2 regions of the Labrys sp. HAY1-8F genome follow, and region 2 is predicted to be linked to the other one. Evidence: riboswitches for the same ligand, from Rfam matches in the RefSeq annotation. Region 2 holds a riboswitch; the other holds the start of a gene.
What was found. Region 2 has a riboswitch for thiamine pyrophosphate ahead of thiB (thiamine ABC transporter substrate binding subunit). Riboswitches for the same ligand answer to the same signal wherever they lie in the genome.
Positions count from the first base shown of each region.

Region 1: another riboswitch for thiamine pyrophosphate. It lies ahead of thiC (phosphomethylpyrimidine synthase ThiC); the one in region 2 lies ahead of thiB (thiamine ABC transporter substrate binding subunit).

Region 1 covers NZ_JBPGWZ010000002.1:2,723,195-2,734,459, forward strand. The annotation lists gene ACR9ZN_RS21710 (GMC family oxidoreductase) at 1-521, shown strand, start outside; TPP riboswitch at 727-834, shown strand; gene thiC (phosphomethylpyrimidine synthase ThiC) at 936-2,777, shown strand; gene thiO (glycine oxidase ThiO) at 2,761-3,771, shown strand; gene thiS (sulfur carrier protein ThiS) at 3,768-3,965, shown strand; gene ACR9ZN_RS21730 (thiazole synthase) at 3,968-4,750, shown strand; gene ACR9ZN_RS21735 (thiamine phosphate synthase) at 4,747-5,382, shown strand; gene thiD (bifunctional hydroxymethylpyrimidine kinase/phosphomethylpyrimidine kinase) at 5,343-6,161, shown strand; gene ACR9ZN_RS21745 (outer membrane protein) at 6,665-7,318, shown strand; gene ACR9ZN_RS21750 (outer membrane protein) at 7,894-8,547, shown strand; gene ACR9ZN_RS21755 (MFS transporter) at 8,753-9,982, shown strand; gene recD2 (SF1B family DNA helicase RecD2) at 10,075-11,265, shown strand, end outside.
Region 2 covers NZ_JBPGWZ010000002.1:1,213,856-1,225,120, reverse strand. The annotation lists gene ACR9ZN_RS14730 (translocation/assembly module TamB domain-containing protein) at 1-4,026, shown strand, start outside; gene ACR9ZN_RS14725 (SDR family oxidoreductase) at 4,210-4,962, opposite strand; gene mobB (molybdopterin-guanine dinucleotide biosynthesis protein B) at 5,023-5,541, opposite strand; gene ACR9ZN_RS14715 (sulfurtransferase TusA family protein) at 5,541-5,843, opposite strand; gene mobA (molybdenum cofactor guanylyltransferase MobA) at 6,074-6,706, shown strand; gene ACR9ZN_RS14705 (ABC transporter ATP-binding protein) at 6,839-8,644, shown strand; gene ACR9ZN_RS14700 (HAD family hydrolase) at 8,641-9,303, shown strand; TPP riboswitch at 9,405-9,517, shown strand; gene thiB (thiamine ABC transporter substrate binding subunit) at 9,583-10,584, shown strand; gene ACR9ZN_RS14690 (ABC transporter permease family protein) at 10,676-11,265, shown strand, end outside.

The DNA.
Region 1 (11,265 bases), 1.5 Mb from region 2:
AGCCTCTGTCGCTCGACGCCTTCGGGTCCCCGCTCCATCCCTTTCCGGCCATAACCGTCTCGGTCTGCAATCTCAGGCCGGAGGCACGCGGCCATGTCCGCATCGTCTCGCCGGATGCCCAGACTCATCCGGAAATCGCGCCGAACTACCTTTCCACGGAAGGCGACCGTGCGGTCGCGGCCGATTCGATCCGCGCGGCCCGCCGCCTGATGGCGACCCGGCGCATGCAGGCCTTCCGGCCGGAGGAGCTGAAGCCGGGGCCGGCGATCCAGTCGGCCGACGATCTCGCCAAGGCCGCCGGCGACATCGCCACCACCATCTTCCACCCGGTCGGAACGGCGCGGATGGGCACCGACGCGGCGGCCGTGGTCGACCCCGAGCTGCGCCTGCGCGGCATGTCCGGCCTGCGCATCGCCGATGCCTCGATCATGCCGACGATCGTCTCCGGCAATACCCATGCGCCCGTGGTGATGATCGCCGAGAAGGCCTCGGACATGATCGCCGCTGCCTGGCGGGGGTGAGGTCGTCCTTTGGAGGGGCGGGTGTTCGGACCCGGCTCTTTCAAGGTGTTGAGGTCCGAAGTCCAAATAGGGCAGAGCGGCCCCTCATCCGCCCCTTGCGGGAGAAGGGGTCGGCAGGTGGATGAGGGGTGGCAACGCTCCTTCTTCCAAAATAATGCGACAATCCTTCCCTCTGGACGCCCGGCGATTCCGGGTCTAACCTTGGAATCGTTCCGAGGGGTGTCCTGCGCAAGCGGGGCTGAGATGGCCTAGAGCCGAACCCTTCGAACCTGATCCGGGTCATGCCGGCGAAGGGACGGGAACAGGGCTTTGGCGCTAGGAATTGGCTCCAGGTCCCGGAATCGGCTGGGATGCCGGTTCTGCCCAGACAATCGTCGCCCCGGATCTCCATGACTCGCAACGAGGAGGAGATCCATGAACATCCAAAATCCCAAGACCAAGATTGCCGCGCCGCAAAGCGTGACCACGGGCCCCATCGCCGGCTCCCGCAAGGTCTATGCGGCCCCCGCTTCGCATCCCCAGATGCGGGTGCCCTTTCGTGAGATCGCGCTGAGCGATGCTTCGCTCGCCCCGATCCGCGTCTATGATCCCTCCGGCCCCTATACTGAGGACAACGCTAGCATCGACCTGCAGCAGGGCCTGCCAACCCTGCGCGAAAGCTGGATTGCCGGCCGCGGCTTCGGCGCGATCGATGGCCGCACCGTTAGACCTGAGGACAATGGCAATGTCTCCGCCGACAGGCTCGTGGCACCCTGCCCGGCTGATCGTAAGCTGCGCCGGGGCGCCGACGGCCAGCGCGTCACCCAATATGAGTTCGCCAAGGCCGGCATCGTCACCGAGGAGATGGTCTACGCCGCCTTCCGTGAAAACCTCGCCCGCGAGAAAGCCTTGGACGGCGCGGCCGAGCGCCGGGCCGATGGCGAGGATTTCGGCGCGGCCATCCCTGAATTCGTCACGCCGGAATTCGTGCGCGACGAGATCGCCCTGGGACGGGCCATCCTGCCCGCCAACATCAACCATCTCGAACTCGAGCCGATGGTGATCGGCCGCAACTTCCTGGTGAAGGTCAACGCCAATATCGGCAACTCAGCCGTCACCTCGGGTGCCGCCGAGGAGGTGGAGAAGCTGGTCTGGGCCACGCGCTGGGGCGCCGACACCGTTATGGACCTCTCCACCGGGCGCAACATCCACAACATCCGCTCCTGGATCCTGCGCAACTCGCCGGTGCCGATCGGCACGGTGCCGATCTACCAGGCGCTGGAGAAGGTCGACGGCGATCCCTTGAAGCTCGATTGGGAGGTGTTCAAGGACACGCTGATCGAGCAGGCCGAGCAGGGCGTCGACTATTTCACCATCCATGCCGGCGTTCGCCTCGCCCATGTGCCGCTCACCGCCAGCCGCGTCACCGGTATCGTCTCGCGCGGCGGCTCGATCATGGCGCGCTGGTGCCTGGCCGGTCATCGCGAAAGCTTCCTCTACGAGCATTTCGGCGACATCTGCGACATCATGCGCCGCTATGACGTCTCCTTCTCGCTCGGCGACGGCTTGCGTCCGGGCTCGATTGCCGATGCCAACGACGCCGCCCAGTTCGCCGAACTGGAGACGCTGGGCGAATTGACCAAGATCGCCTGGGACAGGGGCTGCCAGGTGATGATCGAGGGGCCGGGCCATGTGCCGATGCACAAGATCAAGCAGAACATGGACAAGCAGCTCGCCGCCTGCGGCGAGGCTCCCTTCTACACCCTCGGGCCGCTGACCACCGACATCGCGCCGGGCTATGACCACATCACCTCCGGCATCGGTGCGGCGATGATCGGCTGGTTCGGCACCGCGATGCTCTGCTACGTCACGCCCAAGGAGCATCTCGGCCTGCCCAACCGCGACGACGTCAAGACCGGCGTAATCACCTATCGCATCGCCGCCCATGCCGCCGACCTCGCCAAGGGCCATCCGGCGGCCAAGGTCCGCGACGATGCCCTGTCGCAGGCGCGCTTCGACTTCCGCTGGGAGGACCAGTTCAACCTCTCCCTCGATCCGGATACCGCGCGCGCCTATCACGACGAGACCTTGCCCAAGGACGTGCACAAGGTCGCCCATTTCTGCTCGATGTGCGGGCCGAAATTCTGCTCGATGAAGATCACGCAGGATCTGCGAGAAGAAGTCCGGGCGATGGAAGAAGCCGCACGGCAGGGCATGGCGGAAAAATCGCGCGAATTCCTCGAACAGGGCGGGGCCCTCTATGTCCCGGCCGAGTGACGGACGACGGCGCATCACCATTGTCGGGGCCGGCGTTGCCGGCCTCGTTACGGCAATGGAATGCGCGGCGCGAGGTGCCGAGGTCGAGATCCTGGAGCGCAGCGAGGTCCTGGGTGCCCAGGCCTGTTCCTGGCTGGCCGGCGGCATGCTGGCGCCCTGGTGCGAGCGGGAAAGTGCCGAGGTCGAGGTCGAGCGGCGCGGCGAACTCGCTCTCGCCTGGTGGCCGCGCCATGTGCGGGAAACCGTTCAGCGCGGCACGCTGGTGGTCGCGCCCGCCCGCGACGGCAGCGAGATCGCCCGTTTCGCCCGCCGCACCCAGGCCCATCTCCCGATGGATGAGCCCGGCATTGCCACGCTCGAGCCCGATCTTGCGGGCCGCTTCCACCAAGGCCTGTTCTTTCCGCGCGAAGCCCATCTCGACCCGAGACGGGCGCTGCAGGTGCTGGCAGGGCGCCTCGCCGACCTCGGCGTCGCCATCCGCTTCGGGGTCGAGGCCAGGCCGCATGCCCTCGATGCGGACGCCGTGATCGACTGCCGGGGCTTTGCCGCACGTGCAGAGCTGCCCGATCTACGCGGTGTCCGGGGCGAGGCCATCGTCGTCCACGCGCCCGGCGTCAGCCTGTCCCGGCCCGTGCGTTTCCTGCATCCGCGCTTTCCGCTCTATATCGTGCCGCGCGCCGACCATCGCTTCATGATCGGCGCCACCATGATCGAGAGCGAGCATGACGGGCCGCCCACTCTGCGCTCGACCATGGAGCTGATCGCTGCGGCCTTCAGCCTGCATCCGGCCTTCGGGGAGGCCGAAATCCTCGAGCTCGAGGCCGGGCTGCGTCCTGCTTTTCCCGACAATCTGCCGCGCCTCACCGTGGTCGGGCGCGTCATCTCGCTCAACGGCCTGTTCCGCCACGGCTTCCTGCTCTCGCCGGCCCTGGCCCAGGAAGCCGCCGACCGGATCCTGCCCGTGCGGACAGCCCATCAAGGAGTTTTCGCATGACCTTGACCGTCAACGGTGAACGTCAGGAAACCGATGCCGCCACCCTCGCCCGCCTGCTCGAAGCGCTCGAACTCGGCGACAGCGTGGTGGCCACCGCCCTCAACGGCCGCTTCGTGCGAGCCGTTGATCGCGACCGAACCGCCCTCAAGGACGGCGATGCCGTCGAGATCCTTGCCCCCCGGCAGGGAGGATGACCATGGCCGACACCCTCATTTTCTACGACACACCCTTCACCTCCCGCCTGTTGCTCGGCACGGCGCAATATCCCTCGCCCGCCATCCTGGCGCAGGCCGTGCGCGCGTCCGGTACCGGTATCGTCACCGTCTCGCTGCGCCGGGAATCCGGTGGGGAGCGCAGCGGCCAGAGTTTCTGGAGCCTGATCCGAGAACTCGACGTCAAGGTGCTGCCCAACACTGCTGGCTGCCACAGCGTGAAAGAAGCGGTGACGACGGCGCAGATGGCGCGCGAAGTCTTCGGCACGACCTGGATCAAGCTGGAGGTGATCGGCGAGGCCGATACCTTGCAGCCCGATGTCTTCGGCCTGGTGGAAGCGGCCCGCATCCTCATTTCCGAAGGCTTCGAGGTCTTTCCCTACACCACCGAAGACCTGGTGGTCGCCGAACGCCTGGTCAATGCCGGCTGCCGGGTCCTGATGCCCTGGGGCGCACCGATCGGCTCGGCGCGCGGCCTCAACAATGTCTATGGCTTGCGCAGCATGCGCGCGCATTTCCCCGACATTCCGCTGGTTGTTGATGCCGGCATCGGCACGCCTTCACATGCAGCGCACGCCATGGAACTCGGCTATGACGCGGTGCTGCTCAACACCGCCGTCGCCAAGGCGGGCGATCCCGCCGGCATGGCGCGGGCCTTTGCGCTGGGTATCGAGGCCGGGCGGCTCGCCTTCCTCGCCGACCCCATGGTGCCGCGTGACATGGCGGCTCCCTCGACGCCGGTCTTCGGCAAGGCGGTGCTGGCATGAGCATCATCGACACTATCTGGCGTCTCGATCCCTTCTATCCCGTGGTCGAGAGCGTCGACTGGGTGGAGCGCCTGGTGAAGCAGGGCACGAAACTGGTGCAGTTGCGCATCAAAGAACGCGACGACGAGACTGTTATGCCCGAGATCCGCGCCGCCTTGGCAGTCTGCCGCGCCCATGGCGCCGATCTGGTGGTGAACGACTATTGGCAGGCGGCCATCGCGGCCGGCGCCGATTTCCTCCATCTCGGCCAGGGCGACCTCGACACCGCCGACCTCGCGGCCATACGCAGCGCGGGCCTGAAGCTTGGCATCTCGACGCATGATCATGCCGAACTTGCGCGCGCGCTCGCATGCGGGCCTGATTATGTGGCGCTGGGACCTATCTATCCCACCACGCTCAAGGTGATGCCTTTCGCGCCGCAGGGGCTCGAGCGCATCGGCGAATGGAAGAAGCTGATCGGCAAGCTACCGCTGGTCGCCATCGGCGGCATCACCCTCGAACGGGCGGCGGGTTGTCTCGCCGCAGGGGCCGACGTAACAGCCATGGTCAGCGACGTTACCCGTCATCCCGACCCGGATGCACGGATCCAGGCATGGCTGGCGGCAACCCGGCCAGCTTCGGTCAGGGCATGACGGCGATCGCGCTCAGCATTGCCGGTTCCGATTCGGGCGGCGGCGCCGGCATCCAGGCCGATCTTGCCGCCTTTCGCGCCTTCGGCGTGTTCGGCACCACGGCAATCACCGCAGTTACGGCGCAGAACACCTGTGGCATCCGCGCCATCCACGCGGTGCCGCCGCCGGTGCTCGCCGTGCAGATCGAGGCCGTGCTCGACGATTTCGACGTCGCCGCCATCAAGATCGGCATGATGCCGACAGCCGAACACGCACGAATCATCGCCGAACTGCTGGCAGACCGGCGGCTACCGATCGTGCTCGATCCCGTGATGTCAGCCACCACAGGTCGGCTGCTGGGCGAGACGGGCACATTTGAGGCCCTCAAATCCCATCTCCTGCCACTGGCCACCTGCCTCACGCCGAATCTGCCGGAAGCAGCGGCCCTGCTGAACGGCGCGCCAGCGGAGGGGGAAGCAGAGATGGTCGAGCAAGCCCAGGCACTCCTCGGCCTCGGCCCGCAGGCGGTAATGCTGAAGGGCGGGCATGGCCATCTCGGCGAGGCGGTCGATATTCTCGCCACCCGCGACGGCACCCGGCGCTTTGCCGGCGCCTGGGTCAGGAGCCCGAACCTGCACGGGACGGGCTGTGCCCTCTCGTCGGCCATCGCCGCCAATCTCGCAGGCGGCTGTACGCTTGCCGAGGCGGTTCACCACGCCAAGCAATGGCTGGCAGGTCGCCTCAAAGCTGGAATCGGGCTTCAGATCGGGCGGGGCAGCGGTCCCGCCGTGCCTTTCTGAGAGAAAATCGGGCAGCCATGCGAAAGATGCAGAGCAGCCCCTTCATTGCAGCAAAGCAATCCCATGCCACATTCCGTCCCATAATGTGGCGCAAATGGGGCAGGTTCTTTGCACAACTGCCAATGGGATCGACTTGGCTGCGAATGTGCTGCAGAGCAGCATGAAGCGTCCCACAAGCATAGATGCCCTTTCATTGCCTCCCTTACCCATGATATCGCGCAGCTAATTCATTGATGTTCGACTTGAACAACACGTATAGATCCAACGATTTCATGAATTATTATAAAAAATGAATTTTATTGGGAGAAATTTTATAATCATGGAAGTTATTTAATTGCATTTTAACTATCCGAGGTCATCATGCCTGTCTTATTTTTGCCTTGAAATCTGCGCGGACCTGTCACCAGTTCGAAAGCCGGTGTGGCGAAAACGCTACAGACTCCGTCAACGCTTTCTGCTTATATCCAGCCACTGTGATTTCCGGTTTTTTGGAGTATCGAACTATGAAAATGCGTTTGGCCCTCGCGGCTCTTCTGTTGACCTCGACCTCGGCCTTCGCTGCCGACCTGGCTCCCCAGGCTGTCGAGCCGGTCGCTCCGGTCGTCGCTCCCGTCTACAACTGGACCGGCTTCTACGCTGGTGTCCATGCCGGTGCGGCCATCGGCCAGGGCAAGATTGACCGCGCCAAGCTCAATGGCACTGGTTTCCTCGGCGGCGTGCATGCCGGCTACAATGCCCAGTTCGATGGCGGCTGGGTCGTCGGCCTCGAGACCGACATCGACTATTCGAGCGTCAAGAAGTCCAAGTCGGTCACCGACGGCAACATCGTCACTCGCGCCACCCTCAAGAACGAGTGGCAGGGTTCGACCCGCGCTCGCTTCGGTTATGCCTTCGACAACATCCTGCCCTACGTGACGGGTGGTGTTGCCTACGGCAACGTCAAGACCAGCATTGCCGGCGTTGGTTCCAAGACCGACACCCGCGTTGGTTGGACGGCTGGCGCTGGCGTCGAGTACGCCATCGACCAGAACTGGATCGTCCGCGGCGAAGCCCGTTATGTTGACCTCGGCGACAAGAACAGCACCTTCGGTGGCACCCGCCACAAGGTGAAGTTCAACTCCACCGACCTGACCCTCGGCGTCAGCTACAAGTTCTGATCCGCGTATCTGGATCATTGCGTAAGGAAGAGCCCGGCGAAAGCCGGGCTTTTTCTTTGTAGTACTCCTCGAAACAAGGCTATCTGGACTTACTTGCCGACAGGCACGGTGAAAGTCCCGCTTTTCATCCGCAAGTTTATGGAGACCTCCTATTGTCAAGTGGCCGAAAGAAAGTGTGATTTGCCCGATCTGGAACGAGGCCGCGACGGTACGCAGCGGCGAGCACCAATTGGGGGGGCAGGGCATTATCTACAGCACTAAGTGAATGCGGAGGGCAGCGACGCCGACAATACTTAGATTTGCATTACCACCCTCCCAGGCACACCCCATATAATTTCTTAAATAACATCGATCTCAATTTCAAAATATTTTCGAATCCTTGTGATTTAAAAACAACAATCCCAAATTACATGAAATTTTAACCATACGGAGTCGAAAAAAAATCTTCGATCTTTGTAGGAATTCCAGCCAAACCCAATTCGTTTGTCTGGCACTGTGACCGGAATGCTACAGACTCCCTGGATGGTTTCTGTTTATATGCTCCCACACTGAATTTCCGTTCTGGAGCCCTAGTAATGAAAATGCGTTTGGCCCTCGTGGCTCTCCTTCTCACCTCGACCTCGGCCTTCGCTGCCGACCTGGCTCCCCAGGCTGTCGAGCCGGTCGCTCCGGTCGTCGCTCCCGTCTACAACTGGACCGGCTTCTACGCTGGTGTCCACGCTGGCGCTCTGGTCGGCCAAGGCAAGATTGATCATGCCAAGTTTGACGGCGCCGGCTTCATCGGCGGCGTGCATGCCGGCTACAATGCCCAGTTCGACGGCGGCTGGGTCGTTGGTCTCGAGACCGATATCGACTATTCGAGCTTCAAGAAGTCGAAGTCGATCACCAATGGCGCTATCGTTGCCCGCGGCACCCTCAAGAACGAGTGGATGGGTTCGACCCGCGCTCGCGTCGGTTATGCCTTCGACAACATCCTGCCCTACGTGACGGGTGGTGTTGCCTACGGCAACGTCAAGACCAGCATTGCCGGCATCGGTTCCAAGACCGATACCCGCGTTGGTTGGACGGCTGGCGCCGGCGTCGAGTACGCCATCGACCCGAACTGGATCGTGCGTGGCGAGGCCCGCTACATCGACCTCGGCGACAAGAGCGTCACCATTGCCGGCAACCGCACGAAGGTGAAGTTCGACGCTGTCGATCTGAACCTCGGTGTGAGCTACAAGTTCTGATCTGCGTATCTGGATCATTGCGTGAGGAAAAGCCCGGTTCGTCCGGGCTTTTTCTTTTCAAGGCACTGATTAGAAACCGTCATATGCTCTGGCGGCGACGGCGAGAATGCGGGAGGAGCCTCAAGCCGCATCAATGCCGTCGCATTGGCCGCCACTGCAACCATCACTTCCAGTCATTTTCCCAAATCACTTTCAAGGCTTCGTCATGTCCGCCGTTCAGGACACGCCCTCCCTACTTCGTCATGGCGGTTTCAGGCAATTCTGGTCGGCCCGCGTGCTTTCCACCGGCTGTTTCCAGATCGTCTCGGTGGTGATCGGCTGGCAGATCTATGATCTTACCCGTTCCGCCCTTCATCTCGGCCTCGTCGGCCTGTGCCAATTCCTGCCGATGCTGGTGCTGACCATTCCGGCGGGCCACATTGCGGATCGCTTCGACCGGCGTACGGTCGTGCGTTGCTGCCAGATGGTGGCGGGACTGACGGGGGCCGCGCTGGCTTTTGCCTCGTGGCAGGGCATGATCAGCCCGACGATCATTTTCGCCGCCGCCGTCGTGATCGGCGCTTGTCGCACTTTCGAGATGCCGACGACAGCCGCTCTGCTGCCGATGATCGTCGGGGCCCTCCAATTGCCGCGAGCCCTTGCGTTGTCGGCCTCCGCCATCCAGACCGCCACCATCATCGGTCCCGCCTTGGGTGGCCTGCTCTATATCATCGGCCCCGGCTCAGCCTATCTTTTCGTGGCTTTGTTCTACGGCCTGGCCTCGATCCTGGTTTCACGCCTGCGGATCCTCACGCCATCAACTGCACGCGAGCCGGCAACTCTCAGATCGGTGTTCTCGGGCTTCTCCTTCATCAGGAGCCGGCCGATCATACTCGGAGCGATCTCGCTCGACATGGTCGCGGTGCTGCTCGGCGGCGCTACGGCATTGCTGCCGATCTATGCCCGCGACATTCTCCACACGAATGCCTTCGGCCTCGGCGTGCTCCGGGCATCCCCGGCCCTCGGCGCCCTGTCCATGTCCCTGATTCTGGCGCGTTGGCCGCTGGAGCGGCGGGTTGGCCTGAAGATGTTCGCGGCTGTCGCAGTGTTCGGCCTGGCCACCATCGTCTTCGGCGTGTCGTCCTGGTTTGCGCTCTCGCTACCGGCGCTGGTGGTCATGGGGGCCGCCGATGTCGTGAGCGTGGTGGTGCGTTCAACCCTGGTCCAACTCGGCACGCCCGATGCGATGCGTGGGCGCGTCAGCGCCGTCAACTCGATGTTTGTCGGCACTTCGAACCAATTGGGAGAGTTCGAATCGGGCCTTACTGCCGCCCTGTTCGGCCCGGTTGAGGCCGTGGTGCTGGGCGGCCTGGGCACGATCCTCGTCGCTCTTGCCTGGTCGCGCCTGTTCAAGCCATTGCGCGATGCCGACCGTTTCCCCAGCAGGAGCGCCTGAGTTCGGCCGGCCTGACCCTCATTCACTACCCACTTATCCACCCTTACACGACATGCCTCGACAAGTCGCGTCGGCCTGCCCATGGTGCCGATATGCGCACGCCATCCTTCAAACGCGATTCGAAGCCGGCCCCTCCCGACGAGGTACCCGGAGAGCTGACGATCTCCGGCGTTATCGACCGAGTGACCTATCACAATGCCGAAAACGGCTTTGCGGTACTGCGCGTAAAGATCAAGGGCCGCAAGGATCTTGCCACCGTGCTCGGCCGCACCGCCGCGATCGCGCCCGGCGAGAAGCTCGAAGCCGAGGGGCGCTGGAGCGTCGACCCCGAGCGTGGCCTACAGTTTCGCGCCGATGTCATCCGGACCACCCCGCCGGGCTCCGCCTCGGGCATTGAACGCTACCTCGCTTCCGGCCTAGTGCGCGGCATCGGCCAGGAGACCGCCAAGAAGCTGGTCGCGGCCTTCGGCAAGGACACCCTCAAGGTGCTCGACAGCGAACCGGACCGGCTGAGTGAGGTGGCGGGCCTGTCGCCCCAGCGCATCCGGTTGATCCGGGAAGGCTGGAGCGCCCAGCAGGAATTTCGCGACGTCCTGGTGTTCCTCACCGAGCATGGACTCGGCGCGACGCGCGCCGCCAGCGTGCAGAAGGCGCTGGGCACCAATGCCGTCGAGCTGATCAAGGCCGACCCCTATCGCCTGTCACGCGAGATCAAAGGGTTCGACTTCCGCACCGCCGACCAGTTCGCCCTCAGTCTCGGGCGTGAGCGCGAGGATCCTTCGCGCCTCACCGCCGGCCTGCTCTGGGCTCTGGGCGAAGGCGCCACCAACGGCCATTGCGGCGTACCACGCGAAGCCTTGTTCGAACGGGCCGGGCGGGTGCTGGAGGTCGACGACTATCTCTTCAACGATGCCGCCACCCGCCTGCTGCAGGCTCGCTCGATCATCGGCGACACCATCGAGGGGGCGCCGTCCTACTTCCTGCCGGCGTTGTGGAACGCAGAGGAGGCCGTCGCCACCCGGCTGAAGCAAATGGCCGGTGGCAACCCGCCCTGGCGCCAGGAGGGCCTGCATCAGGCGGTGCTGGACACGGAAGCGCGCACAGCTAAGCGTCTCGCCCCCGCCCAGGCCCTGGCGGTGGAAACCGCCCTCGCCTCCAAGCTGCTGGTCATTACCGGCGGCCCCGGCGTCGGCAAGACCACCATCATCGATACCATCATCAAGGCGCTCGAACGCAAGGACGTGACGATCGCGCTGTGTGCGCCGACGGGTCGTGCCGCCAAA
Region 2 (11,265 bases):
CTGATGAGCAAGAAGCTCGATGTCGACCTTCTGGAGGCGGGTTCGATCGAGATCACCCGCAAGCCCAATCCGCCTCAGGGCGTGCAGCCGGCCGCGGGCGAGGGTGGTTTCTCCCTGCCCGAGCTACCGGTTTCGGTGAAGCTCGGCAAGCTTGCCGTACCCGTGGTCAAGATCTCGGCGGCACTGGCGGGCGAGGACACGGTGTTCGACGTTGCTGGCAATGCCCTGCTGGCAGACGGCAAGCTGCATTCGGAATTGCTGATCAAGCGGACGCAGCCCGCCGGTGGCGATCTCACTTTCACCACCGACTTCGACAATGCGACCAAGCAATTGGGTCTCAATCTCTCGCTGCAGGAACCGCATGGCGGCTTCCTGACCAGCATGCTGAAAGTACCGGGCTCGCCGCCGCTCGGCTTCACCATCGTCGGTTCGGGACCCCTGGACAATTTCGCTGCCGACATCGCTCTCTCGGCCGATGGCAACAAGCTGTTCGGCGGCAAGGCCATGCTGGCGCAGGGGACCGATGGCGTCACCTTCAAGGCCGATCTCGGCGGCAATCTGGAGCGGCTGGTCGATCCCGCCTATGCCGATTTCGTCCGTGGCCAATCGGCCATTTCGGTCGAAGGCGGGCAGGTGGCTGGCGGGGGCTATGCGCTCAAGCATGCCACCATCAAATCCGGCGTACTCGACCTCGCTTTGTCGGGCGCCCTCTCGGCCGATGCTTTTCCGACCAGCCTCAAGCTCGACGGCAAGTTCGGTGCCGAGGATGGCCACGACATCCTGCTGCCGGGCGGCAACGCCCGCATCAAGGGCATGACGCTGGCGGCCCAGTTCGGTGACGGCGGCTGGACGGCGAATTTCGATCTGCAGAAGCTGGCGGCCGGCACGGTCGCCGCCGAGAGCGCCACCATCAAGGCCGGCGGTGATGCCCAGAACCTCGCCGATCCGCAAAAGCGCAGCCTCACCTTCAAGGTGGATGGACGCGGCGACAAGCTCAGTTCCTCCGATCCGGGTCTGGCCAAGGCGCTCGGCAGCAGCCTCGGCCTCACCGCCGCCGGCAAATGGCAGGCGGGGCAGCCGGTGGTCGTCGATGGCGTGCGCCTGGCAGCGAATGCTTTCCAGGCCGGCTTCACCGGCATCGTCGGCGCCAAGATGAGCGGCATCTACTCGCTGGCCACGCCCGATATCTCGGTCTTCTCCGGTCTGGCGGGACGCGAATTGCGCGGCAAGGCAGATCTGACCGCGAAGGGTGATGTCGCGCTGGCAGGCGGCGGTCTCGCCTTGACCGTCGAGGGCAAGGCCAGTGACATCGTGCTCGGCGATCCGCGCCTGGATGCCGTCCTCGAAGGGGCAACCAGCCTCAAGGGCGGCGTCCGGCGCGATACCGAAGGACTGCATTTCGACAAGATCACCCTCGTCAACCAGCAGTTCAACGCCTCGGCGGATGGGCTCTATGGTGCCAAGGCGATGGACTTCAAGGCCACGGCGAACCTGTTCGATATCAAGCTGGTGACGGACCGTGCCTCCGGTGCCGTCGAGGTCAATGCCAGCCTGAAGGGCAGCGCCGAAAAACCCGATGTCGTCGCCGATCTCATCGCGCCCAGGCTGGTGCTTCAGGGCAAGCCCTTCACCGATGGCAAAGCCAATTTCACCGGCAGCGTTGCCGGTGCCGCCATCAATGGCGTGTTTTCGCTCGCCGGCCAGCTCGACCGCATGCCGGTGAAGGCGGGGGCGACGATATCAACCCTGCCGGATGGCACACATCAGATCAACGGCCTGAATGTCGGAGCCGGCGCGGCCCAGCTCGCCGGCGACCTTGCCGTGACCCCGAACGGGCGCGCCAGCGGCCAGCTCAACGCCGCGATCCCGGATATGGCGGCGATCGCGCCGCTTCTGCTCGTCAAGGCGTCGGGATCGCTCACCGCCAATATCGGGCTCTCGGTCGATGGCACCAAGCAGAACGCCGCGATCAAGGCACAGGCCAAGGCGCTCAAGGTCGAAGCCAATAGCATCGGCTCCGCGACGGTCGACCTGACTGGCCGCGACCTCACCGGTGTGCCGGCACTCTCGGGCACCGTCAACGCGTCGAATGTTCAGGCCGGCTCCTTCATCCTCAATCAGTTGCAGGCCACCGCCAAGTCAGAAGGCGAGAATGCGACCGCCTTCCAGCTCCAGGGCACGATGCCTCGCGGCAAACTGGCCCTGTCGGGTGCGGTGAAGCCAGCCGGGGATGGACTTGACGCCAGGCTCGATACGCTCAACGTCTCGCAGGAGGGCATCTCAGCCTCCCTCCAGTCTCCCGTCACCATTGCCAGCCGCAAGAGCGGGGTCTCGATCCCCAGGGCCGTGCTGCGCATCGGGCAGGGTGGTGTCGTCTCCATCGACGGCAAGGTTGGCGAGACCCTGGCGATGAACGTCGTCGTCGGTCAATTGCCGCTGTCGCTCGCCAATATCGCCTCCCCGGGCCTCGGTGCCACCGGCACGCTGTCGGCCAATGTGAAACTCTCCGGCAAACCGGCCGACCCGGTGGCGGAGTTCGACGTGAAGGGCGCCGGCCTCGGCGTCGCCGCCACCAAGGGCTTCGGCATTCCGGCTTTGCAGCTTGCCGCCAATGGCCGCTATGCGGGCAAGGCCGTCACCATCGGCAATGCCAGCCTGACGGGAGCCGGAGGTCTGTCGGTCACGGCGCGCGGCCGTGTCCCTCTGCAGGGAGCAGGCCTCTCCGTTGACGTGCAGGCCTCGGCGCCGCTTGCTCTGGCCAATGGCGCCTTGCGTGACCGTGGCGGCCGCGTGACCGGCACGCTTACCCTCAATGCCAAGGCCGGCGGATCGATCTCGGCGCCATCAGTTTCAGGCCAGGCGGTGATCGCCGGCGGCACGGTGACCGATCCCGAGACCGGCATGAAGCTGACGGGAATCGGCAGCACCATCCGCTTCGACCGCGACCGGGCAACCATTGCCCAGTTCAGTGCCACCACCCAGGGCGGCGGCAGCATCGGCGTCAGCGGTTCGGTCGGGTTGAAGCCCGATTTCGCCGCCGACCTGAAGATCACCACGCGCAACGCCAAGCTCACCGACGGCAATCTGGCGACGGCAATCGTCTCCAGCGACATCACGATACGCGGGCCCTTGATGGCCAGGCCGGTTATCGGTGGCCGTATCGATATCCAGCGGGCCGAGATCACCATTCCCGAACGCTTTGCCGCCAATGCCGCCATGCTCGGTGTCAAGCATCTCAAGCCGCCGCGTGAGGTGGCCCGGACCCTCGCAAAGGCGAAGGACACCGCCGCGGCTGGCAAGCCCAAGAAGGGCAAGGCAAGTTCCGGCCCCAATGTGGTGCTCGATCTCACCATCGACGCGCCGGCCCGCATCTTCGTGCGCGGTCGCGGCATTGATGCCGAACTCGGCGGCCAGATGGCGCTGAAGGGCTCGGTCGCCAACATCGCGCCGGTGGGCTTCCTGGAGATGCGGCGCGGTTCGCTCGACGTCATCGGCCAGCACATCGTGTTCGACAGCGGCAAGGTGACCCTTGTCGGCGATCTCGATCCCAACATCGATTTCGCTGCGTCCACCCGCAACAGCGCGATCACCGTGACGGTACGCGTGACCGGACGCGCCTCCGATCCGCAGATCATACTCTCCTCGGTGCCCCAGTTGCCGCAGGACGAGGTGATGGCCCGGTTCCTGTTCGGTCGCAGCATCCAGGACCTGTCGCCGCTCCAGCTCGCCCAGCTTGCCACTGCCGTGGCCCAGCTCGCTGGCGGTCCTTCCGGCCCCGGCCTGCTCGACAAGATCCGCAAGTCGACCGGGCTCGACAATCTAGGCGTGGTCACCGATTCGAGCGGCAACGCGGCCGTGCAGGCCGGCACCTATATCGGCGACAAGATCTATCTCGGCGTGACCTCGGGCGTGGGCGGCCAGACAGACGCCACCATCAATCTCGATGTCACCAAGAACCTCAAACTGCGCGGCCAGGCCGGCACCGACGGTTCCAAGGGCGGCATCTACTACGAACGCGAATATTGAGGCCGGTATTTGCTTTGGGATTCGTCCGTCAATAAATGGATCGAATTGGCCCGACCTTTGTCATTGCCGGGCTTGATCCGGCAATCCACGGCCCCTCCAGACGTTGAAGACGGGAGGCGCGGGATGCCCGGATCAAGCCCGGGCATGACAAAGGCAGCGTTTTAGTCGTTTCCAGCCAATGCCTCAGCGACCACCCGATACCCGCAGGATCGAGCCGGTGACGTAGCTCGAGGCTTCGGACAACAGATAAAGTGTCGCGTCGGCGATCTCCTCGGCTGAGCCGATGCGCTGCATGGGAATGCTTGGCCTGATGCGTTCCACACGTCCGGCGTCGCCCGTACTGCGGGCATGGATCTCGGTATCGACCATGCCGGGCTGGATGGCGTTGACACGCACGCCCTCATTGGCGAGCTCGCGGGCAAGGCCATAGGTCAAGCCGTCGATCGCCGCCTTGGACGCGGCATACCAGACATATTCGCCGGGCGAGCCCAAGGTGGCTGCGGCGGATGACATGTTGACGATGGCCCCACCCAATCCGCCCAGCCGGGTCGAAAGCCGCCTGGCAGCCTCGCGCGCCACCAGGATGGCGCCGGTGACGTTGAGATCGATGGTTTCGCGGATGATGGATGGATCGGTTTCGGCGAGCTTCCCGGATTTGCCGGTAATGCCGGCATTGTTGACGAGGTGGGTCAACCTGCCGAAATCGTCGACGGCAGCAAACAAGGCCGCGATGTCATCTTGCCTGGCCATGTCGCCGGCGAGGACGAGAACCCGCGCGCCGGCATGACGGGCGGCCCGCGCCACGGCCTCGGCAGCTTCATGGTCGCTGCGATAGTTGATGATGAGGTCGTAGCCTGCTGCGGCGGCCTTGAGCGAGATCGCGGCCCCGATGCCGCGGCTTCCGCCGGTGACGAGGAGGAGAGGGCGCATCGACATGGAGAACTCCCGGCTGTGATCTGCCTTGGCTGGCTGAGGGAATGGAGGCGCTCTGATTGCTCAGAGAGCGAAGACGCCCCCAGGTTCGATGGGAACGGCCTCGCGGATGACCCAATCGGTGATCCCCTCGATGTCGTCGAGGTCGAAGCGCTGCATCGGGAAGGGGCCGGGCCCGTCGGTGGCGATGGCGCGAATGTAAGGGTCGGCCGGATAGATGTAGTCCTTGTCGGTCGCGGTGCGGTGCACCTCGATCTTGGGATGCGGATCGCGCTTGAAGCCCTCGACGATGACGAGGTCGACTGGCGTCAGGCGCTTAAGCAGTTCGCCGAGCGAGGGTTCGGGCGCCCCGCGCAGCTCATGCATCAGGGCGAAGCGATGGGCCGAGGCGACCAGCACTTCCTGCGCCCCCGAGTCGCGGTGGATGTAGGAATCCTTGCCCGGCTTGTCGACATCGAAGGCGTGGTGGGCATGCTTGATGGTCGACACCGTCAGGCCGCGCCGGCACAAGGCCGGAATCAAGGCGGCGATCAAAGTCGTCTTGCCGGCGCCGCTCCAGCCCGACAGGCCCATCAGCCGCATCATGGCGTGGGCGCCTTGCGGATATGGTGGGCGGTGAAGCCGGGCTCCTCGCTGCGGCCTTCATAGATGTCACCGGTCTCGCGCATGAGATTGGGCAGGTCGATCGCCGCCATCGGATCGGTGCATTCGAGGATGAGACGGTCGCCGGGAGCAAGGCGTGCCAGTTCCTTTTGCGCGCGCAGCACGGGCAGCGGGCATTTGAGACCGCGCAGGTCGATGCGCGAGGCCGGGTTGCTGCGCAAGGCCGGATTGCTGTGCAAGGCTTGGTCGGCGGCCGGTGGCGAGGGCGGAAAAGCGGACATATCTATCGCTTTAGCGAGCCCGAGGCCGCCATTCAACCATTGTGCGTCGTCGCGACGCATCCCAGACTTGCGGGGGATGGCGCGGACGTGGAACACGTAGGCGATGGCTTTACGCAGGTGAGGCAGGCGAGGCATGGTGTGCCGATCTTCAGATCGGCATCCTTGTAAACGACGGCTTTATCGGCCAAGGACGGTGTCCTTGATCCTGGAAAACCGCAGGGGCAGTGACTTTGAACCAGGACATCAAGAAAGCTGATGGCGCCGTCATGGGGGTGATCCTCGCCGGCGGCTTGTCGCGGCGCATGGGCGGCGGTGACAAAGGACTGTCCTTTCTGGGCGGGCAAACGATCCTCGAGCGCATCGCCGGGCGCCTGCGCCCTCAGGTCGATGCGCTTTTTCTTAATGCCAATGGCGATGCCGGGCGCTTTGAAACGCTGGGCCTCCCCATCCTGCCGGACGGCGTGCCGGATTTCCCGGGACCGTTGGCCGGCGTGCTCGCCGGTCTGGATCATGCGGCGCAGGCCGGTTTTGCCGAGGTGATCGCGGTGCCCTGCGACGCGCCCTTCCTGCCTGAAGACCTGGTGGCAAGATTGCGTGCCGGTACGCAGATGGGGAGAGGTGCCGTCGCGGTCTCCGCCGGCCGGCGTCACCCGACCGCGGCGCTCTGGCCCGTTCATCTGCGTACCGCTCTGCGGCAGGCCCTGGTGGAGGAAGATCAGCGCCGGGTCGAGACCATTCTGCGGCGGCACGATTTTGCTGAGGTGGTATGGTCGGCGGACCCCTTCGACCCCTTTGCCAATGTCAATGATCCCGACGGCATGGCGGAGGCGCAGGCTCTTCTTGCCCTTTTTCCGGCTGCCTGATCACCGACCTTGTCTGGCGCCGTACCAGTGCCCCCATCTGGCCTTAATTTCACGCCGGTGATAGAAGCGCGGCAATTGTCAGAGCGTTTTGCGATTTATTGGGTTCACCAGGAGTCGCAAATCCGCTTAGGAGTGACCACCATTTCGACCAAGGCCCAGAATTCAGTGCCTGCCATACCCTTGCTGCGGCGCCTGTTCTCCGACGAGGGGAGCAAGCATACCCGCGCCTATGGCCTGGCGATCGCGGCCGGCGCCATCGAAGCCTCGATGGGCGGTCTGGTGGCGTGGCTGATCGGCCCCGTCATCCGCGCCATGTGGGACAAGCAGAGCATGGGGCAGATCGCCGGCTTTGCTTTGATGGTGGTTGCGGTCTTCCTGGTTCGCGGTGCGGCCGCCTATACCAAGGACACCGTGCTCGCCCGTATCGGCAATTCCATCATCGCCAGCGTGCAGCAGCGGCTGTTCAACCATGTCGTCCAGCAGGACATGGCCTATTTTACCGCGCGCCATTCCACCGAGATGGTGACCTCGAATAGCTTCATCGCCAATTGCTCGCGCATCGCCTCCAATTTGCTGGTCACCTCCGTTTCCAACGTTCTTCAGGTCGCGGCCCTGATCGCCGTGATGATCATCCGCGATCCCTTGCTGGCCCTGTCCGCCATTGTGGTGATGCCGCCGGCGGTGCTCGGCATCCGCTACATCACCAAGCGCATCAAGCGCGTGGTGACCCGGCAATATCAGAGTACTGCCCGCATCACCGGCATCATCCAGGAGACCTCGCAGGGCATCCGGGTGGTCAAGTCCTTCGGCATGGAAGAGGCGATGCGCGAGCGCATGGCGGCCGGGGTCGCCGAAGCGCAATCGGCTGCCAACAAGATGGCCGGCCTTGGCAACCGGACCGGCCCGATCATGGAGACCATGGCCGGCTTTGCCGTTGCGGCCGTGATCGTCTATGGCGGTTGGCGCATCACCGCCGGCCAGCTTACCGTCGACGAGTTGATTTCCTTCCTTTTCGCCTTCCTCACTGCCTATGCCCCGTCCAAGGCCCTGGCCCGTGTGAATGTCGATCTGAACGCGGCCGTCACCGGCGTCAGCATGTTCTACGATATCGTCGATGAGCCGGCCCGAGAAGGGCCGATCGAGGAGGCCAAGCCGGCTTTCGTCAACAAGGGTGGCCACATCGTCTTCGACCGTGTGAATTTCGGCTACAAGCCGGACGAGCCGGTCCTGCAGGATCTCTCCTTGATTGCGGAAGTCGGCAAGACCACGGCCCTGGTCGGGCCGTCAGGTAGCGGCAAGTCGACCGTCCTCAACCTGATCCTGCGTTTCTACGAACCGGGCTCCGGGACGATCCGCATCGATGAGCAGAATATCGCGTCGGTTTCCGTCGCCAGTCTGCGCAGCGCCATGGCCTATGTCGGGCAGGACGTGTTCCTGTTCGCCGGAACCATCCGGGAGAACATCGCCTTCGGCCGGCCGGGTGCGTCGCAGGAGGCGATCGAGGCCGCCGCCAAAGCAGCCCATGCCCATGATTTCATCGTGGATTTCGACCGGGAATACGACACCGAGGTCGGTGAGCGCGGCCTGCAGCTCTCCGGCGGCCAGCGCGCCCGCATCGCGATTGCGCGCGCCATTCTGCGCGATGCCTCGGTCATCCTCCTGGACGAAGCCACCGCCGCGCTCGACTCCCAGTCCGAGCAGGCCGTCCAGAACGCTCTGGACGATCTCTGCGCTGGCCGTACCGTCGTGGTGATCGCCCACAGGCTGCAGACCGTCCAGGAGGCGGACAAGATCTGCGTGATCGACGGCGGTCGGTTGGTCGAGGAGGGCAGCCATGAAGAGCTGCTCGCCAAAGGGGGGCGCTATGCCGCCCTCCATGCCGTGCAGTTCCGCGAAGAGCCTCAGCTCTCGCCTGTTTTGGAAGGTTTTGCTTCGTGAAGTCCGTTGCCCTTTTCGATCTCGATGGCACTCTGGTCGATGCCGATCACCTGCATTACGAGGCCTGGCGCGAGATGGTGGCGCCACACGGCATCGAGCTCTCCCTCGATACCTATGTCTCCGAGATCATGGGCCAGCCTAACAGCCTGCTCGCCAGGAACTTCCTGAAGGATCTGGACGAGGATGTCGCCCTCAAGCTCGTCGACGACAAGGAGGCGATGTTCCGCAGCCTCTTCGTCGGGCTCAAGCCGGCAAAGGGGCTGACGGATTTTCTCGACTGGCTCGAAAAGAACGGCGTGCCGATCGGCGTGGTCACCAATGCGCCGCGGGACAATGCGGAGCATCAACTCGTCAATCTGGGCCTGGTGGAGCGCTTCCCTACCGTGGTGATCGGCGCCGAGGTTACTAATCCCAAGCCCCATCCGGATCCTTATCTCGTTGGTCTGGAACGCCTGCAGGGAATGGCTGCTTCCAGCCTGGCCTTCGAGGATTCACGCTCGGGTATCACGGCCGGCAAGGCAGCGGGCCTTGCCGTGATCGGTCTTGCTACCAGCATGAGCGAGGAGGCACTGCTGGCTGCGGGCGTGGAACTGGCGATTCCCGATTATGAGGATCCGCGCCTTCGGCCCTTCGCAGCGGCCCGGCTCGGCATCGCTTGATGGCAGGCGGATAAACCTCCTCAGTTTTGCGCCTTGTCGGCCGTGGGCGATCTCCGCCACGAAACGGGCTTTCCCTTGCCTCGGGAAAGCGCTAACACGGGAATCGTCTCATGGGGTGCCCGCAAGGGCTGAGAAGACGGTGGCCGCAAGCTTCGTCTAACCCATCGAACCTGATCCGGGTCGTGCCGGCGGAGGGATGAGCTTCGAAGCTTTCAGCTTCACCGCAATTTTCTTCACCGCCGTCGTCCGTATCGAACCGTTTTCGACATGGAGGACGCTATGCTGAGGAAACTGCTCGCCGCTCTCGCACTGGCCACCGTTGCCACGACGGCCTCGGCCGAGGACAAGCCGGTGCTCACCGTCTACACCTATGAGAGCTTTTCGAGCGAATACGGTCCCGGCAAGCCGCTGCAAACCGCGTTCGAGGCCAAGTGCAACTGCAAACTGACCTATGTCACCGCCGATGACGGCGGCGCTCTCTTCGCTAAGCTCAAGCTTGAAGGCGCCTCGACCAAGGCGGATGTTGTCGTCGGTCTCGACGACAATCTGATGGGAGAGGCGGAAAAGTCCGGTCTTTTCGTGCCGCATGGCGTGGCAGCCGAGAAGCTCTCTCTGCCCGAACCTTGGACCAACAAGACCTTCATTCCCTATGACTGGGGCTATTTCGCCTTCGTTTATGATAGCGACAAGCTCAAGACCCCGCCGACCAGCCTGAAGGAACTGGTCGACGACAAGAACGGCCCCAAGCTGGTGATCGAGGATCCGCGCACCTCCACGCCGGGCCTCGGCCTGCTCGCCTGGGTCAGGGCCGTCTATGGCGACAAGGCCCCCGAGGCCTGGAAGTCGCTGAAGCCGCGCATCGTCACCGTCACCTCGGGCTGGTCGGAAGCCTATGGCCTGTTCCTGAAGGGGGAGGCCGACATGGTGCTCTCCTATTCGACCTCGCCCGCCTATCACATCGGCGCCGAGAAGAAGACCAACTACAAGGCCGCGATGTTCCCGGAAGGCCATCAGACCCAGGTCGAAGTCGCCGGGGTGGTGGCGAGTTCCAAGCAACAGGAGCTCGGGCGTCAATTCCTCACCTTCCTGCTCTCGGACGAGGCCCAGGCTGCGCTGCCCGAGACCAACTGGATGTATCCGGCCAGGACACCGGTCGCAGGACTCCCGGAGAGCTTCAAGGCTGTTGCCGTTCCCGCCAAGGCTTTGATGGCCGATCCCGCCAAGCTCGCCGAGAACCGCAAGGCCTGGATCGACGAATGGCTGGCCGCCATGGCCAAGTGACGAACGAGAGACGAATGAAGCTGACAGTGGCTCCGAAACGCCGAGCCTCCACCCTCCCCTGGAGGGGGAGGGTAAACGCGCTCCATCCTGAATGCCCGGCCTGATTCTCCTTGGCGCCCTTGCCGCGCTTGTGCTCGCAGCGCTCGCCAGCCTTTTCCTCGCGGCTGGCGGCGATGCCTGGCAGGGCAATGTCGGCTATCTCGTCTCGATTGCCGGCTTCACCGTCTATCAGGCGCTGCTCTCCACCTTGCTGTCGTTGTCGTTCGGGGCGTTGGTTGCCCTGGCGCTGGCCCGGCGGCAATTCCCAGGGCACCGCCTGCTGCTGGCTCTGTTCGGCGTCGCGGCCGCGCTGCCTTCGATCGTGGCCGTGTTCGCCTTTGCCGGCATCTATGGCCGGGCCGGCGTCGTCAACGCCGTGCTGGGGGCCATCGGCCTGCCGGGCATCTCGCTCTACGGGCTTACCGGCATTCTGATGGTGCATGTCTTCTTCAACGGAGCCTTCGCGAGCCGGGTGTTCCTCGCGGCACTGGAGACGGTGCCGGGGGAGCATTGGCGGCTGGCGGCCTCGCTCGGCCTGCCGCCTTCAACCATTTTTCGCCGTATCGACTGGCCAGTGCTGCAGCGGGACCTGCCGGCGCTGGCCCTCCTGATCTTCATCGCCTGCGCAACCTCTTTCGCCAT